Regions from separate parts of the Peribacillus sp. NJ4 genome, predicted to be linked through region 2. Evidence: riboswitches for the same ligand, from Rfam matches in the RefSeq annotation. Region 2 holds a riboswitch; each other region holds the start of a gene.

Region 1 (4,290 bases), 280 kb from region 2:
TGACACGGATAGAAATGAAATGCTCTGTGATGAATGTTATCAAGAATGGCTGCAAGGAATAAAAGGTTAGTATAAAAAGCCCTCAAATAATCTCAAAAATGATTAAGTATAGGGCAACTTAAATTCGTTCACGCAGTACAAATATATAATGATTATGGGGATTTTAAGCGGAAATCCAAAAGAAGAGCCTATGCATTATGGTGAGGTATTTGGAACATGGGCATTTCTAACAACAACAAAAGGTTTGATTGCATGTCATCAAACCATGCTTAATCATACTGGTGATAAGGGCATACATAAATTACTTGTAGAAGTGATCAATCAAGGTAAACAGGAAAATGACCAAATTGAATTATTATTAAAAGAAAATAACGTAGGACTGCCTCCATCACCACCTGAAAGGCCTAAAGCTAATTTAGAGGATATTCCGGTGGGGGCACGTCTTCAAGATCCTGAAATCTCCACTTCAGTATCCATTGATATTGGTGTAGGATTAGTTGCTTGCAGCCAGATTATGGGTCAATGCATCCGCGAAGATATTGCGGGAATGTTTGCACAATTCCATACAAAAAAGCGGCATTGAGTGCTGATTTCCTAAGATTAAATAAGGAAAAAGGATGGTTGAATCCCTCCTCCTCTTCAAAAATAAAACAAGTTTGTAAAACATTGATGAAATATCCCCTTAAACATGTTGGCTGAATCTCCAACATGATTAAGGAGTTGATTTCGGTTGAAAGGACGATTAATGAATCACTACCATTGCAGACTTTCGATTAAGTGGCACTTTGTGCATTCTTGACTATAATCATTTTTTACAAATTCATGATTACAATTCTCCCGAAAAATGTTCAGCTCTCTTTTCAGCTGTTCCAATTGAGTTTCCAACTGTTTCATTTCAACTTTTATCTGGGTTACCCGATTCATCGAATTCTCCCTCTCGTCCGAATCATTGATAGATTTTTCCGTCCGTTTTCCTAAATTCATTGGCTTTTTCTTTAAGCCCTTCATCGATTACCGACTCAAAACCCAGACCCTTTTCTTTCGCCAAATCACGGATGTCCTGTGAGATTCTCATACTACAGAATTTAGGTCCGCACATTGAACAGAAATGGGCTGTTTTGGCACCTTCAGCCGGTAGAGTTTCATCGTGATATTCAACCGCCCTTTCAGGGTCGAGAGAAAGATTGAACTGATCTCTCCAACGAAATTCGAATCTAGCCTTAGAAAGGGCATCATCCCGTTTTTGTGCATGCGGATGGCCTTTTGCAAGGTCAGCTGCGTGGGCTGCAATTTTATAGGTAATGACCCCTACTCGAACATCTTCTTTATTCGGAAGTCCCAGATGCTCTTTCGGTGTCACATAACAAAGCATGGCAGTTCCAAACCATCCAATCATGGCAGCACCAATTGCAGAAGTAATATGATCGTATCCAGGTGCTATATCCGTTGTTAATGGTCCCAGGGTATAGAATGGTGCTTCTTGACACACTTCCAGCTGCTTATCCATATTTTCTTTAATCAAATGCATAGGTACGTGACCGGGTCCCTCAACCATGACTTGAACATCGTGCTTCCATGCAATCTTCGTCAGTTCCCCCAATGTTTCCAATTCAGCAAATTGAGCCTCATCGTTTGCATCTGCAATGGATCCAGGACGGAGGCCGTCGCCTAATGAGAAAGAGACATCATATGCCTTCATGATTTCACAAATCTCTTCAAAGTGAGTATAGAGAAAGCTTTCTTGGTGGTGGGCCAAGCACCATTGTGCCATGATGGAGCCCCCTCGGGAAACAATTCCCGTAACTCGCTTTGCTGTTAAAGGGATATATCGCAAAAGCACACCAGCGTGTATGGTAAAGTAATCGACACCTTGCTCGGCCTGCTCGATTAATGTATCCCTAAAAACTTCCCAATTTAAATCTTCCGCGACTCCATTCACTTTTTCCAATGCTTGATATATCGGAACAGTTCCAACTGGCACAGGTGAATTCCTGATAATCCATTCTCGGGTCGTGTGAATATTCTTTCCGGTGGAAAGATCCATTATGTTGTCGGCTCCCCAACGTGTAGCCCAAGTCATTTTTTCCACTTCATCTTCGATCGATGAACTAACAGCTGAATTTCCGATATTCGCATTTATTTTCACATGAAAATTCCGTCCGATGATCATGGGCTCACTTTCAGGATGGTTAATATTTGCCGGAATGATCGCCCGTCCGCTAGCTACCTCTTCTCTTACAAACTCAGGGGCAACATTTTCCCTGATCGAAATGAATTCCATTTCTGGGGTAACGATACCTTTACGGGCATAATGGAGCTGCGTTACGTTTTGCCCTTCCATCGCACGCAATGGTTTTCTTTTCAATCCCGGAAATATTTCGACTTTGGATTGTGAATCCACTTTTCTATACCCATTATCTTCTGGTTTTATTTCACGTCCTTCATACTCTTCAACGTCTTCCCGTTCCAGGACCCAGTTGCGTCTAATCGGGGCAAGACCTTTATGAATATCAATGGGATATTCTGAATCCGTATAGAAACCGCTTGTGTCATAAACTCGTAAAGGCAGATTCTCCTCTTCCCCGAATGCCCCTGTAGTCGGACTTAGCTTAATTTCACGCATAGGTACTTTAATATCAGGTCTAGATCCCTCAACATACACTTTTTTACTCCCAGCAAAACTGGACATAATTGAAACGTTCATGTCATTTACTGAATTACTCATGATTTCATTTCTCCTTTTTAAGTTCATTTAAAAAGGACAAAATCCAATCCATTTCGCACGAAAAAGCCAGGTCTCATATTTAAGACCCGGCTAACGTTAGTATGACTACAGAAATGACCAATTGAAATGGTCATTGTTTAGTAGATTCTAACTTCCCCACGCTGGTATGAACCAGATCAGGTCCTGAGGGTTAAGAAGCTTAAGCGCTTCTCTCTCAGCCCAACTTTTATTGGACACCCCTAGTCTAAATAAATTAATTGATTACAAGGTAACTATATATCACCCTTTTCATTCTGTATATAATTTGAAAGACCTAATATTTTATTCAAACTCTCCAAAATTCGTTACTTGAAGAGTAATTTTACAGGCTCTCAAGGATTGGGAAAAGCTCCTCTAAATGCTTGATTTCATAGGTTGGAAGCACCTCATTCCGTTCCTTATCATGGCGATTTATCCAAACGGACTTTATGCCTACCCGTGACGCTCCAAGGATATCCGTCATTAAATTATCGCCCACCATCAATACTTCATCCTTATCCAGCTCCATGATTTCCAAAGCATGCTCAAAAATGGAGGCATCCGGTTTACCTCTTCCAAACGCACCTGAAATGACGATTTGGTCGAAATAAGGAACTAGTTCAGGCGTAATTTCAAGTTTGGTATTTTGCAGTTCAGGAGACCCGTTCGTAAGCAATAGCAATTTGTACTTCCCTTTTAATTCATCTAACACACGGAATGATTCTTCATAAATAAATGGCTTTTTACGTCTCTCGGCCGGGAAACGTTCTGCCAGTTCAAGCCCAAATTCCGGGTCATCGATCCCTAATGCCTTTAAGCCTCTCGTCCAAGCTTCTTTCCGATAAGCCGGTGCAATCCCGGCCATCTTCCGGAATTCATCATGATCATCCTGAAAATTTCCCCATAGCCCCTCAAATGGGTTGATACCGATCATTTGAGTAAATGCATATGTGTCGTAAGAAGAATAAAGCTCACGCGCTTCCTTCCGCACAGCTTCTTCAAACTCGTCGACATTCAAATCATATTTCTCCTTAGCCACTTCGCATGTAGAAACAAAAGCCTCTTTTACACTTTTCTGATCCCATAGTAATGTATCATCTAAATCAAAAAAAACTGCCTTCACCAAAATGTCCACCCTCTTTCCCTATTATTGAATTCGTAAAAATTACACTATTACAATAATAAACCACAACCAATGGAAAAAGAATAATTATTCGGAAAATCCCTGCATCTTTCTTTAAATCAGCAAAATGTATGATGGACATCAGACTTACCTTTTCTGATGGAAAACCCTATATTTATTCACTTATCATCTTTCGAATACATACAGCTTTCCATTACTTGCAATCTTGAATTTTGGACCGGTGAACCCCCGTCGGATCAACTCTTTCCTCATATATATCATGAGGGCGGCATGACTCACGATCAGAACATCCCTATCCCCCTTTGTAAAGATTTCATCCAATACTTTATTGATCCTTTGTTCAGCGATCTTAATTTCCGCCCTTGTCTGCCTGTTGAACATCGAGCAGCATCGAATCCAGATG
Region 2 (4,290 bases):
GGATGAACCCGGAGATCTTGACAGCTGGGTTGCCCGGTTATATCCCATGAATTGATGCTCACCTCTCCCACCGACTAGTGCCTTTATCCCGCCCGTTTCAGGATCAAGGAGGACTGACCCGCTTTGAACCATTTGCTCTGTACTCGTTCCAACTGGAAAATTGGCTTCATTCGCATACACGGATTCTGTAGCCTGCTGCATGGATTGATCCAGTGTAGTGTAAATTTTATAGCCCTTTGAAAGCAGTTCCTCAAGCTTAATTCCATATTTACTCGATGCTTCCGATAAAACATGATCAACATAATATGGATACTTACCTCTTAATGGATCGGTTTCCTTCTCCCCCATAAGAAGTGTCACCGAATCTTTTTTTGCGGCTGCTTCTTCATCTTTCGTCAAATAACCATGTTCCGCCATTCTGGAAAGAACCAAATCACGCCGTTTCACTGCTCCGTCCAAATTCTTATATGGATCAAGTTTGGATGGTAGATTAATGACACCCGCCAGCAAGGCTCCCTCGGCAACGGTCAATTCAGAGACCTCTTTGGAAAAATAAATATTTGCAGCTTTTTTGATTCCCCATGCCCCATGGCCAAAATAAACTTGATTCAAATACATTTCCAGAATTTCATCTTTCGTATATTGATTTTCAACTTCCTGGGCTAGAAAAAACTCTCCTATCTTCCTCTTCAATGTTCGATCCGATTCCAGCATCGTGATTTTCACAAGCTGCTGGGTGAGCGTGCTCCCGCCTTCAACAACACTTCCAGCCTTCGCATTTTTAACCAAGGCTCGCAAGATCCCTTGATAATCTATACCGTGATGTTCATAAAAACGGTGATCCTCAATGGAAACCACCGCTTGTTTCATATGTTCCGGTATTTCATCTATCGCAACACCTTCGGATTTATTTGCCGTGATCGTACTGGCAAGATTCCCATCCAGATCATAGATTCCTGTCGGTTGCTGAAGATTATTTTCAAGATGGCTTATATCTGCACCCTGCCTGAAATACAAGAGTGAACCGGCGCCTAAAACCACAATCGCCAATATTATAATTAGAACTAATTTCACTAACCCTCTCATTTGTACCCCCATTTTCCCATCTGCGACATGTTTCATTAAAAATATTTTACCCTTTTTATTAAAGAAAACTCGTCGATTGACTAAAAGGCCGCAGCTCAGTCGCTTTTTCTTTTAACACTATACTCGCGTACCGGCTTCCTTGCTGATGATATTCCTTCCGAATGAAAAATAAAGCACGCCAACTAATTGAAGGACCAGGATTTCATCCAACCATTTTAACAATGCTCGTATCTATCCTTTACCCGTAATTGGCGATCTATATACCAATTAAAGGCGTGAAGCCATTTAAAAGTGGGTATAACACCTTAAAGACTTATAAATGGGAGAGATGATATTATGAAAGACGTAAAAAATATTGTCGTCGCTTTTGATGGAAATGAAGAGAGTACACAGGCCGTGGAATATGGAGCAACAATCAAAAAGGCATTTCCTGAAGCTGAACTGACCGTAGTCCATGTCCTAAATGATAAGGTTGAACAGAGTATCATGGGAAACGTCACAGCTCCTGGATTCGTACCCGCTGCAGGATTTTATGTCGATCCCGTCCAGACACATCCCGTCGTTGAAGTTGAACAGCGAGAACAAAAGGTAATTGACACCCCTTCCCCCATCGAGAATAGTGTTCGGAACGCAGAAAGTAATACGTTGAGATTGCTAAGTGAATGTCAAGTAAAGGGGAAATTCGAGATATTGGAAGGACATGCGCCAGATAGCATATGTGAATATGCAGAAAGAACTGCGGCCGACCTCATCGTCGTCGGCAATAGCTCTAAAAGCGGTTTGGAAAAATTCTTTCTTGGAAGTACAAGTAGTTCAATTGCGAAAAACGCCCCCTGTTCGGTATTCATTGCAAAATGAGATTGAGCCAGTTCGCCCTGTACGTATCGTTTGGTCATTCTCCGAAAAAAAGCCGGATTCTTGTAGAATCCGGCTTTCTTGTTAATAGGCTTTTTTCAGTAATACATTTGAAGCTGCCGAATATAACATCATCACCACAATGGCCGATAAAATAAAACTGATCAGCATATAAGTCCCATTATAAATGAATGAATAAACCGCTACTGGCTGTCCTTTTGGCGCTGCAGATCCAAAAAACACGATTCCAGAAGTGAAATGACAGAGAAACCTCAGGAAGCTGCCCAAAAACATGCCACCAATCCCGTATAATTTCGCTTTGGAACGCTTTTCCTCTTTATAGCTGTTTACAAACTTGTTCATGAATACACCGGATATCCCGACAACCATAAAGGCAAGATAATAATCAATGAAGCCTTGAATCGGTGTTCCGATCCATGCTGTACCACTTACAATCTGCAATAGTCCAAGTAACAATCCGGCTAACATCCCACCTTTTATGCCCCAACGATATGCCATCAGAAAAATAGGTACCATGGCTATTGAAATCGAACCCCCTTGAGGCCAGATTCTTGAAAAAATGAATCCAGAGACCATATCCAGTAATAAAGCCAATGAAGCAAAAATGGCGACCTCTGTCATGAATAACGTTTTATTTTTCATCATGCCACTCCTTTCTCCAAAAATGAAAAAGTGTCCATGAGTTCCCCCTGCCAATTTTGCGCAAAAAAAGCAACACCGGGGCGGTAATGGATGCCCAGTATTGCTTGTATCCAAAACCACATCCATACGCTAGTGCTAACTATCAGGTTCATAGGGTCTGAACTCAACCGTTCACTCTCAGCCTTTTTGGCTCCCCTTGTGGAAGTATTTATTTTTCGATCCTCGGTTAGAATATACTACTAGTTTCTTTAATTGACAACTAAAGAAATTGGATATGTCAACAACTTGTTATTCCCATTTTATGGAGATATTCTTTCTTATAAACAACTTCTTTACATACCTTCAATACATCTGCAATTAACCAAGTTAGATGGCTAAATACGACAATTTTTCTATAGACTCACTAAGGTTTGTTTTGATATCTTTATTAAGCCTAATTTACATTGGGGAGGGAATGGACATGGATAAACATTCGATTTCAGCTGAAAAAGGCGCCTACATAAGCATCGCCGCTTACATCTTCTTGTCTGCCCTTAAATTGTCATTTGGTTATTTCGGTGATTCTAAAGGACTTTGGGCAGATGGTTTAAATAATACGACCGATATCATCGCTTCCATAGCCGTATTGATTGGGTTGAAAATTTCGAAGAGACCTCCAGATGATAATCATTCATATGGACATTTACGGGCGGAAACCGTAGCCTCGTTGGTAGCTGCCTTCATCATGATCACCGTAGGCCTGCAGGTTGTATTCAGTGCTATAGAATCCTTCTTCCAGCAAGATTCAACAACCGTTCCCAATATGCTTACCGGTTATGTCGCCCTATTCTCTGCAATCTTCATGTACGGAATCTACCGTTATAACTTAGCATTAAGTAAAAAGATCAACAGCTCTTCCATCTACGCCGTTGCACAGGATAATCGTTCCGATGCCCTTGTCAGTGTTGGTGCTTTCATTGGAATCATCGGTACTAAGATGGGAATCCCTTGGCTTGATGCAATAGCTGCAGCAGTCGTGGGGATCATCATATGCAAAACGGCCTGGGATATCTTTCGGGATGCCTCCATCTCTTTAACCGATGGTTTCGACGAGCAGCTCCTGCAAAAGATCGGACAAACCATTATATTGACAGAAGGTGTTAAAGACATGAGTGAAATTAAGGCCCGTATGCACGGAAGTGAAATCCTGCTCGAAACTACTGTTCATGTTAACCCTCTTTTGACCGTCATCCAAGGTCACGATATTACGGTTAAAATCGAAGAGAATCTTTTGAAGGAATATAATATCCAGCATGTGATCGTTCATATCGAACCATATACATTTCATAAAAAAAGGTAACCGTCATTAACTTTACGGATACCTTTTTTTATTATTAATTCATGTAATCACTGTAATAAAACTGTGTCAAAAAAGGTATTTATCGATTGATTGACGAATATTTATCCAATTGACACATGTTAAAAGAACTCTAATCTGTTATCATAAAAGCAAGATGTAATTATTTTAATATTTTGTAATTTTTTTCTAATACATTAATTTCTGGGTCAAAAGTAAATTCATTTTCCTACAGTATGGAGGGCAAAATGGTATCTAATCGAGAAATGACCATTCACTTTTTATCTTCTCAAAAAAGCAGTATCATATCCAAATGGAAAGATGAGTTGCTGCATTTACCGGACGGATAT
Region 3 (4,290 bases), 2.8 Mb from region 2:
TGATCCCAGCAAGCTCGCTTCCAAGCAAAACATTTTCCAATACCGTTCTCCAAGGTAAAAGGGAAGGCTGCTGCGGCATATAGCTTATATGGCCCTTTAAGCCATTTATCTTTTTACCGTCCAGCGAAATGTTGCCATGATCCGGCTTCAAAATACCGCCTATCAAGTGGAACAATGTACTTTTACCACTGCCGGATGGCCCAAGGATTGTGACAAATTCCCCATCTCCCACATGGAAATCCATATTCTCTAAAATATTCTGTTTACCATCGAAAGAATAGGAGACATCTTTAATTTCCAGCTTCATCCTTTGCACCCTCCTTTATCTTCCATGAAACTAAGTGTTTCTCGAGGAAGGTGATGATCCCAAAAAAGAGCAAGCTCATTCCCATAATGATGAAAATGGCAACAAACACCCGATCTGTCCTGAACGCAGAGGAAGCGAGCGTCATATAAACACCAATCCCCGACTTTGCCCCAAGCCATTCCGAAATAACCGCACCCATTACACTATAGGTGGCCGAAATTTTCAGGCCCGAGAAAATGAACGGGATCGAGTGAGGAAGTTCAAGCTTCCAAAATAACTGGTTTTTTCCCGCTCCCATCATCTTGAAATAATGCTTGAGTTCGTATGGTGTCTGGCGAAAACCGTCCAATGAAGCAACCGCAACCGGAAAAAAACATACTAGCGAAATGACGATTAACTTAGGCATCATGCCAAAGCCAAACCAAATTACTAAAAGCGGTGCCAAAACTATGATAGGTATATTTTGTGATAGTATGAGCAGAGGGTAAACCGCGTCCTTCACGCCTGGAAACAGATGTAGGATTGCCGCGATTAATAATCCAATGCAGCTTCCAATAAAAAAACCCGATAACGCAAGCTCAGTTGTTGATGTAAGGTGACCAAAAAGATTCTGGGACGACTCAATTCCTTCAATGAAAATGGCCGACGGAGCGGGAAGCAGCCATTTTTCAACCTTTAATAAGACTGTCACTGACTCCCATATTATCAGCAACAATAATAAAAGAAAGAAGGGAGCCCCCTTCTTCCAAATTCCCCTTCCGGTCATGCCCGATATTTCTCCGTTAACGTATCCATCGTAATTCCGCTCGGCTGAAATAATATTTTCACTTGGGATATGACATTCGGCGAGCCTAATTCAATCATTCTTACATTCATTTTTTCTATCACGGCAAAAAGTTCGGAAAGCTCACCCTCCATTGTCGTTTCAAGCGGGTGAACCTCATACTTGACACCTGATTCATCAATGATCTTGATTGCTTCGTCGACCAAAGGGATGACATCCCCTTTAGGAATGATTTGTATACTAATTAATGAATTGGCCATTGTATTTCCTCCTATTTTGGTAAAAATTCATTGGTAAATGCTTTTTCAGGATTGAAATCACCTTCAAGAAGCTTATTTTCCGTCATCCAATCACTGTAATTCTTCCAAATTTCAAGCTTTTGTTCACCCCAACGCGGAGCATCATCCTGATACTTAGCTGCAAGCCACTCCTGGCTTTTCTTCACTAGTTTTGCATCAAGATCCGGGGCAGACTTAATTAGCATGTCTGCTGCATCACCAGGGTTCTTTATCGCAAACTGGTACCCTTTCGAAGCTGCATGAACGAATGCTTTAACAGTCTCGGGATCCTCTTTTATCATCTTTTCATTCGTTGTCAAAACAGGTGTATAGTAATCGAGCTTATCCGAGTATTCGGTTAAGTAAACCATATTAAGCTTTTCATTTCGCAACTCAGCCTCAATACCTGTCCACCCATAATATATCCAGGCAAAATCTATATCCCTTTTAACCGAAGTGAAAAAATCCGTGTCTCCTGTATTCACTATATCCACTTTATTTACATCCGCATTTTCTTCTTTCATGAGTGAATCAATGATGGCCTTTTCAACCGGAGACCCCCAGCCACCATATGTTTTCCCTTCAAAATCCTTGGGTGTTTTAATGTTTTTTGCCTCAGGTGAAGCAAATCCAGATGTATTGTGCTGGATAACAGCAGCTACCGAAACAATCGGGACGCCTTGCACGCGGGCCTGCGTAATGCCCTCCTGGTAGCCCACGCCAAATTCGGATTTCCCTGAAGCGACAAGCTTATCAGCTCCAGCTTCACCTGGCATGATAATATCCACATCCAGACCTTGTTCTTTAAAATATCCTTTTTCCTTGGCTACATACAAACCTGTATGGTTTGTATTCGGTGTCCAATCGAGCACGACCGATACCTTTTTTAATTCTTTATTGCCTTCATTTTTAGATGCTTCTTCTTTTTCATTAGTTCCGCCTGCACCGCATCCAGCCAAAAGGTACAACGAAGTCAACAGTGGTAAAAATTTATTCAAGTTATTATCCTCCTACACATCATATAAGATCCATATGCCGGAACCATAATGGGGCGCCAGGGTCTATAAAAATACAAAAAACGCCCGAAGATGAATTCGGACGTTAACATACAAAACAGAAAGTCAGTAATAATATGTTCCCTCCGCTGGCATCATCCAGATCAGGTTCAAAGAGTCAGCATCTAAAGGACGCAATCTCAGCCAGCTTTACTGGCCCCCCTACATTTCTCGCACATATGAACTTTTCTCTCTCATTATATCAATTCATTCAGAAAAGGGAATACTAATTTGCTCCTTCTCCCTAATTGGAAAGGTATTCCTCCTAAATGTTTAGCACAGCCACCAAAACATCTTTTTGGAAAATGATAATCATTGTAAGCAAAATGATCATCCCTCTTGCCATACCAATCATTCTCGGTTGCCATGATGCCTGAAATGCTCCAAATGGTCATTTCTTTGCATGCATTCATATAATGAGCATTACCTGTAGACTTTTTTGTGTACTGGTTTTATAAACCCTTCATTTCATAAACAAAAGGTGGATATGATCATGATAAAGATTAATCACAAATGGTTAGATGTCAGTCAAATCCAACCAGGTGTAGCATCTGATACATCGCTTGAAATTCTCCAATTGCTGGCGGAAGATTCTAACGTTTTTGAATACCGGAACTTCGGATACCTTAATTTCGATATACAACTGAGGCACCGAGTCATCGAGGCCGCCATTTCGTTAGATAAAAGCAGTCCAGAATTTTCCACGCTTGATGAATCGGCAAGCAATGAACAATATTGGCGCGTTTCAAAGGATGGCACATTTACCCTTCAGCCAGGGATTCCCCCTCATGCCGCACTCCTGGACATTTTCTTGAATGGAAGGCTTTACGCCTTCGAATGCGGTACAGCGATAGTCGTCACTTTTTTAAAGGCCATTTTGGATTTAATCGGTCCTAGGAATTTTGACTATCTTTTTTCAAACGTATTTCTATATAACTTTCGCCCTCCAAGCAATATGGCTCTTGATATTCATCAAGGAACGGATTATTTACCAGGGGATTGCGTTTACTTCGAAAACCCTGATCACGACTTGGAAACTCCTGAATGGCAAGGTGAAAATGCCATATTATTAGGGAACAACCTCTTTTATGGACACGGGATCGGGATTACCACTGCACAGGGAATCATCGATGAATTAAATAGCAATAGAAAGCCGAACGCCACCATATCGGCATTCCTGACAACGCATATCATTAACTTGGATAGTTCCTTCTATAGCCAATTCCTGGAAAATAACCCTCGTGCAATGCCCGTTCACAGTCCTGTCAGCCTTTCCAATTGTATTGTTTCTGAAATAGGTCCGAAGATTTACCTTTCATGACCCTGGCATTTCCCCTATGCCGTAAAACCGTTTTATTATATACCGGCATAAAAAAATGCTTGGGAGAGATCTCCCAAGCATTTTTTCTTATTCACGCACCAATATTCCCTTTGCCTTTAAACCTTCGGGCACTTGCCTGACCCCATTTCGTAATGGATAGCGTATAAACCGCCAAGGCTGACCATATGAATAAAAACGCTAAAAGATGCGCTTTGGTAAAACTTTCATGATAGACGAATACCCCGATCAATAAGGATAAGGTCGGAGCGATATACTGAAAAATTCCCAGCATCGATAACGGGATCTTCTCCGCCCCTTTTGCAAAATATAAAAGTGGCAAGGCCGTGACAATCCCACCGCCCACCAACAGCAAGCTTGTGCTTCCCGCTGTAAAGAATTGCATTTCTGATTGGTTCATCAAGTATATCAGGTAACCCAGGGCCAGAGGCGTTACCATCATCGTTTCGAGCGTCAGCCCGATCGCCGACTCGGCCTTGATCATTTTTTTTGCCAGACCATATAATCCAAAGGTCATGGCCAAAACA

Evidence for each region. Region 2 has a riboswitch for thiamine pyrophosphate ahead of thiT (energy-coupled thiamine transporter ThiT). Riboswitches for the same ligand answer to the same signal wherever they lie in the genome.
Region 1: another riboswitch for thiamine pyrophosphate. It lies ahead of thiC (phosphomethylpyrimidine synthase ThiC); the one in region 2 lies ahead of thiT (energy-coupled thiamine transporter ThiT).
Region 3: another riboswitch for thiamine pyrophosphate. It lies ahead of QUF94_RS07760 (ABC transporter substrate-binding protein); the one in region 2 lies ahead of thiT (energy-coupled thiamine transporter ThiT).

The regions. Positions count from the first base shown of each region.
Region 1 is NZ_JAUCFQ010000001.1:4,595,650-4,599,939, forward strand. Features, by position in the region: gene QUF94_RS22860 (hypothetical protein) at 1-70, shown strand, start outside; partial or broken gene QUF94_RS22865 (DUF3231 family protein) at 155-649, shown strand; gene thiC (phosphomethylpyrimidine synthase ThiC) at 947-2,728, opposite strand; TPP riboswitch at 2,862-2,976, opposite strand; gene QUF94_RS22875 (HAD family hydrolase) at 3,087-3,869, opposite strand; gene QUF94_RS22880 (histidine phosphatase family protein) at 4,053-4,290, opposite strand, start outside.
Region 2 is NZ_JAUCFQ010000001.1:4,313,076-4,317,365, forward strand. Features, by position in the region: gene QUF94_RS21480 (transglycosylase domain-containing protein) at 1-1,122, opposite strand, end outside; gene QUF94_RS21485 (universal stress protein) at 1,423-1,944, shown strand; gene thiT (energy-coupled thiamine transporter ThiT) at 2,026-2,604, opposite strand; TPP riboswitch at 2,709-2,811, opposite strand; gene QUF94_RS21495 (cation diffusion facilitator family transporter) at 3,059-3,943, shown strand; gene QUF94_RS21500 (histidine kinase N-terminal domain-containing protein) at 4,189-4,290, shown strand, end outside.
Region 3 is NZ_JAUCFQ010000001.1:1,542,239-1,546,528, reverse strand. Features, by position in the region: gene QUF94_RS07775 (ABC transporter ATP-binding protein) at 1-307, opposite strand, end outside; gene QUF94_RS07770 (ABC transporter permease) at 291-1,073, opposite strand; gene QUF94_RS07765 (thiamine-binding protein) at 1,070-1,351, opposite strand; gene QUF94_RS07760 (ABC transporter substrate-binding protein) at 1,363-2,367, opposite strand; TPP riboswitch at 2,489-2,598, opposite strand; gene QUF94_RS07755 (protein-glutamine gamma-glutamyltransferase) at 2,918-3,745, shown strand; gene rarD (EamA family transporter RarD) at 3,837-4,290, opposite strand, start outside.